2 regions of the Thioalkalivibrio versutus genome follow, and region 1 is predicted to be linked to the other one. Evidence: predicted binding sites of a transcription regulator. Region 1 holds the regulator's gene; the other holds the start of a gene.
The links. Region 1 encodes sigma-54, which starts transcription at its own class of promoters, with help from an activator protein. Its sites were predicted from a motif close to TGGCANGNTNCNTGCTT; they were not measured.

Region 1 (2,971 bases):
GCCCCGGACTCGATCGCCACGAGCGCCGGCGCATTGGCGATGCGCTGATCGAGGAGTTCCAGCTCGAGACCGTGCGCCACAGCCCGGGCATCGCGCTGTCCGGTGGGGAGCGTCGCCGGGCCGAGATCGCCCGCGCCCTCGCCGGGGATCCGCGCTTCATCTGTCTGGACGAGCCCTTCGCGGGGGTGGATCCGATCTCGGTCGGCGACATCCAGGACGTGATTCGGCATCTCGCCCAGCGCGGCATCGGCGTACTGATCTCCGATCACAACGTGCGCGAGACCCTCGGCATCTGCCACAGGGCCTATATTCTAAGCGAAGGCCGCCTGCTGGCCGCCGGGACACCGGACGAGCTGCTGGCCGATCCCCAGGTGCGCCGGGTCTATCTCGGCGAGAACTTCCGCCTGTGAAAGCGCCCCATATGCGGCCCGGTCGGTGCACAAACCACAAGGCAGGCTTTAAGATTCCATCAATGCCCACCCTCGCCCCGCATACCCGATGCTGAAACCCGGCCTGAATCTGCAGCTGGGTCAGACGCTGACCATGACCCCGCAACTGCAGCAGGCGATCCGCCTGTTGCAGCTGTCCACGCTCGAGCTCCAGGTGGAGATCCAGCAGGCGCTGGAGAGCAACCCCATGCTCGAACAGGTCGAGGACGAAGATGCCGAGGCCGACACCGAGCGCCTGAACCAGGACGGCGAGCTGGTGGAAGGCGATCGCATGGAGGCCACCACTACCAGCGACGACGTGATCCCCGAGGAACTGACGACCGACAGCCGCTGGGACGACATCTACGAGCCGGCCCCGACGCCCAACAAGGGCGTGGATGACCGCGACCCGCTGGAAAACACCAGCGACGACGACGGTGAGGGCCTGCAGGATCACCTGCTGTGGCAGCTGCATCTGAGCCATCTGACACCGCGCGACCAGCGCATCGGGGCGGCCCTGATCGACGCCATCAGCCCCGACGGCTATCTCGAGGGTGACCTGGAAACCCTGGCCGAGACCATCAGCCGAGGCGAGGATGAAACCGTCGGCGTCGACGAAGTCGAGGCAGTGCTCCACTGGATTCAGCAGTGCGACCCGCTGGGGGTCGGCGCGCGCAACCTGCGGGAGTGCCTGGAGATCCAGCTACGCGAACTGGCCCCGGATGCCCCGGCCCGCGAGGCCGCACGGGCGATCCTGGAACACGGCATGGACAGCCTGGGCAAGCGCGACTACAAGGCCCTGCAGCGCCAGTCCGGCGTACGCGACCCGGACGAACTGGCCCGCGCACTGGACCTGATCCGCACCCTGAACCCGCGCCCCGGCGCACAGATCAGCTCCGCCACCTCGGAATACGTGGTCCCGGATGTCTACGTGCGCCATAGCGCCGAGGGCTGGCGCGTGGAGCTGAATCCGGAGATCGCACCGCGTATCCGCATCAACGACCTCTACGCCGGCATGGTGCGCCAGGTCTCGGATGCCCGCGACAGCGCCTTTATGCGCGATCAGCTGCAGGAGGCACGCTGGTTCCTGAAGAGCCTGCACAGCCGCAACGACACCCTGCTGCGGGTCGCCGAGGCGATCGTCCACCGCCAGCAGGGCTTTCTCGAGCATGGCGACGTCGCGATGCAGCCATTGATCCTGCGCGACATTGCCGAGACCCTGGAGATGCACGAATCGACCATCTCGCGGGTTACCACGCAGAAATACATGCACACCCCGCGCGGGGTCTTCGAGTTCAAGTATTTCTTCTCCAGCCATGTCGGCACGAACGATGGCGGCGAGTGTTCCGCCACCGCCATCCGTGCCATGATTCGCGAATTGATTGGCGACGAACCCCCGAACAAGCCGCTCAGCGATGCCCGGCTCGCCCAGGTCCTGTCGGACCGGGGCATCAACGTAGCGCGCCGCACCGTGGCCAAGTACCGCGAGGCGATGCACATCCCTTCATCCAGCGAACGCCGGCAGATGGCCTCGATGCCCACCGGCAGCAAGTAACCAAGGAGTCCTGACCATGCAGATCAACCTGACCGGCCACCACGTGGACATCACCGACGCCCTGCGCGACTACGTCAACGAGAAGTTCGCGAAGCTGGAGCGCCACTTCGACAAGGTCATCGACGTCCACGTCGTGCTGACCCACGAGAAGACCCGGAATCAGCACAACCAGGCCGAAGCCAATCTCCAGGTCAGCGGCAATCACATCCACGCCGAGGCCTCTCACGAGGACATGTATGCCGCGATCGACGCGCTGATCGACAAAGTCGACCGTCAGCTGATCAAGCACAAGGAAAAGGTCAAGGACCACCACCGCGCCGAAGGTGCCCAGCGCAACCGCGAGCAGGCCTCCTGATCCATGACGATTGCCGAGTTGATCACCTCCGAGCGCATTGGCCTGCAACCCGAGTGCTCCAGCCAGAAACGGGCACTGGAGGCCCTGGCGGACCTCCTCGCCGGCGGAGGTGACGGCACGGGACCGGGGAGCAACGCGATCTTCGAGGCCCTGTCCGCGCGCGAAAAACTCGGATCCACCGGTCTCGGCCATGGGGTTGCGATTCCCCACGGCCGCCTGGCCGATCTCGAGGCGCCGCGCGTGGCCGTGCTGCGCCTGGAAAAGGGCGTCGACTTCGACGCCATGGATCACGAGCCGGTCGATATCCTGATCGCACTGCTGGTCCCGGAGGCCGCCACCGGCGACCACCTCGACCTGCTGGCCCAGCTCGCCCGCGGCCTGTCGCAGCCAGACACCATCGGGGCGCTGCGCCGGGCCGGGGACGCGGCGGCCCTGGAACAGGAACTCGTGCGCCGCTTCAGCGAGGACTAAGCCCGTGGAACCCGCCTCCAGCCGCGATTCCGACGCGCAGCGTCTGCCATGAACGAGGCGCTGGGAGAAGGCGGGATCGCCCGCGACATCAACGTGGAGAGCCTGATCCAGGCCATGGGAAACCGCCTGGATCTTCGCTTCGTACACGGCGAACATGCAGCA
Region 2 (2,971 bases), 950 kb from region 1:
CTTCGGGACCATCGACCAGGCGGTGGCCGCGCTGAAGGCGGGGGCGGATGACTTCCTGACCAAGCCGGTGGATCTGGATCACCTGCGCCTGGCCGCCGACCGGGTGACCGAGGCGCGGCGTTTGAAGGACGAGGTGCGTCGCTATCGTGAGGTCCTTGCGCAGGCCGATGGCTTTCACGGCATGCAGGGCCGCAGTCCGGCCATGCTGCAGTTGTTCGACCTGATTCGACGGATCGCGGCCGCCGACGGCAGTGTCCTGATCACCGGTGAGTCCGGGACCGGCAAGGAACTGGTGGCGCGCGCGCTCCATGCGGAAAGCGAGCGGGCCGGTGGTCCGTTCGTGGCGATTAACTGCGCGGGCATCCCCGAGGCCCTGCTGGAGTCGGAGTTGCTGGGGCACGTGGCCGGTGCGTTCAGCGGGGCCAAGGGGGCTCGGCGCGGCCTGTTTACCGAGGCCGACGGCGGCACCCTGTTCCTGGACGAGATCGCCGAGATGCCGGTGGCCATGCAGAGCAAGCTGTTGCGTCTTCTGCAGGATGGTCGCGTGCGTCCGGTGGGCGCCAACGAGGAGATCGCGACCGATGTGCGTATCGTGGCGGCCACACATCAGGATCTGCAGGCGCATATTGCCGACGGTCGTTTTCGTGAGGATCTCTACTATCGCCTGGAGACCTTTCGTATCGAGATCCCGCCGCTGCGCGAGCGTGGCGATGACATCGAACGCCTGGCCCTGCAGTTCCTGCGTCAGCAGGCCCTGGCCCGCGACCTGCCCGAGCGTCGCCTGAGCCCGGAGGCCCTGCGCGCGCTGGTGCGGTATCCGTTCCCGGGGAACGTCCGCGAACTCGCGAGTCTGATGGAGCGTGCCGCCACCCTGGCGGCCGGCGAGGTCATCGAGACCCGTGATCTGCCGGAGCGCGTATTCGAGGCGCTCGCCGAGGATCCCGGCGGAACGACGGGCGACCGGGCGGAGGGGGCGACGCCGGTCCCGGGGATGGGCGACGACGGCCAGTGGCCGACCCTGGAGGAGCGCGAACGCGACTACATTCGTCGGGTGCTGGAGCATGTGGACGGCAACAAGCAACGCGCCGCGCGGATCCTCGGCATCGGCCGCAAGACGCTGTACCGCAAACTCGGGGAATCCGACCCATCGTGACATCCTGACCCGGGTCGACCTGACCCATGTGTCATTCTGACCCGGTTTACCGTTGGGGCGTTCCTCGGCCCTTTCGGGGTGATGAGAGCATAAGTCGCTGTTTCAAAGTGTTTTGTTTGTCTTTTTCCAATCTTGGCACGATGCCTGCTCCTTCTGGGACAGCAATCGAGGAATCGGAACCGCAGTGATGGACCATTCCTCCTCACACGGTTGCAACGAAATCGGGCGGGCGGACGATCGACCTTGAGTCGTAGCCGGCTTCGCCCCGAGATCCGAACGATCCAAAGGAAAAGGAGCAACATGATGAATATGCGCAAGACGATGCTCGCGATGGCCCTGACCTCCCTGTTTGCCGTGGGTGGAGCCGCCTCTGCCCAGTACGGCGGTGCCGAAGGTGGTGCCGGTGGGGGCGACATGGGCGGTGCCCAGGGCGGCCAGCCGCCGGCCCAGGAAGGCGGTGCCGGTGGCGGTGCTCAGGGCGGCCAGCCGCCTCAGGGTGGTGCCCAGGGCGGCGCGGCCCAGGGTGGCGCCCCGATGCAGGAAGCCCCCGAGGTGGATCTGAGCGAAGAAGACATCGACACTTTCGTAACCGCCTTCGTTGCGGTGCAGGAAGTGCGCGAAGACTTCGCCGACCGCCTGCAGAGTGCCGAGGACGAAACCGAGGCCCAGTCCATGCAGCAGGAAGCACAGGACGAAATGGTCAACGCGGTTGAAGACTCGGGCATGAGCGTCGAGGAATACAACGAAGTGGCCATGGCCCTGCAGAACGATCCCGAGTTGATGCAGGAAGTCCAGGAGCGCGCTGAAGCCCAGCTGTAACGGGCAGCGCAAAACCGCCCCGGGCATTGCGCCCGGGGGGTTGCAGGGGCCGGCCTTCGGGTCGGCCCCTTGTTTGTGTCCGGGGCATGCACGCGAATGTTCTGCACATTGATCCGTGATTCCCCCGAGGGCGGACGCCTTCGCGTCTCGGGAATTGTCCCTGTAGCTTGAATTGGGCAGAGGGAAGCGTTATTCTTGCGCGCTTTCTGAATCGCCCCGACCTCGGAGCATCGAACATCATGAGTACCATTAGCGCCAAGCCGGCCGAAGTCGAACGCGACTGGTTTCTCGTCGACGCCGACGGCAAGACCCTCGGTCGACTCGCCACGGAAATCGCACATCGCCTGCGCGGGAAGCACAAGCCCGTGTACACGCCGCATGTCGATACCGGCGACTACATCGTCGTGATCAACGCGGAGAAGATCCGCGTCTCCGGCAACAAGGCCATGGACAAGAAGTACTTCCACCATTCCGGTTACCCGGGTGGCATCAAGGAGGCCAACTTCACCCAGATGATCGAGCGTCATCCGGAGAAGGTGCTGGAGCTTGCCGTCAAGGGCATGCTGCCGCGCAACCCGCTTGGCCGGGCCATGTTCAAGAAGCTCAAGGTCTACGCCGGTACCGAACACCGGCACACGGCCCAGCAGCCGCAGCCGCTCGAAGTCTGAGCCGCCAGAATCAGCAAGGGAATCGATCCGAATGGCTATCAATCAGTATTACGGCACCGGCCGCCGCAAGACCGCCTCGGCGCGCGTCTTCCTGCGTCCCGGCACGGGCAACATCACGGTTAACGAGAAGCCGCTGGACGACTTCTTCGGCCGCAAGACCTCGCGCATGGTGGTACGCCAGCCGCTGGAGGCGACCGAGTCGACCGGCAACTTCGACGTGATCGCGACCGTTGAAGGCGGTGGCGGCAACGGCCAGGCCGGCGCGATCCGTCTGGGCATTGCCCGCGCCCTGGTGCAGTACAACGAAGACATGCGCCCGTCGCTGCGTCGT

Region 2: a site for sigma-54 is predicted at 1,287-1,303, ahead of TVD_RS11165 (DUF4168 domain-containing protein). Genes of this name have one in related genera too.

What each region holds. Positions count from the first base shown of each region.
Region 1 covers NZ_CP011367.1:398,511-401,481, reverse strand. Annotated here, with positions in the region: gene lptB (LPS export ABC transporter ATP-binding protein) at 1-410, shown strand, start outside; gene TVD_RS01880 (RNA polymerase factor sigma-54) at 499-1,983, shown strand; gene hpf (ribosome hibernation-promoting factor, HPF/YfiA family) at 2,000-2,338, shown strand; gene TVD_RS01870 (PTS sugar transporter subunit IIA) at 2,342-2,809, shown strand; gene hprK (HPr(Ser) kinase/phosphatase) at 2,858-2,971, shown strand, end outside.
Region 2 covers NZ_CP011367.1:2,417,268-2,420,238, reverse strand. Annotated here, with positions in the region: gene TVD_RS11170 (sigma-54-dependent transcriptional regulator) at 1-1,153, shown strand, start outside; gene TVD_RS11165 (DUF4168 domain-containing protein) at 1,457-1,972, shown strand; gene rplM (50S ribosomal protein L13) at 2,212-2,640, shown strand; gene rpsI (30S ribosomal protein S9) at 2,672-2,971, shown strand, end outside.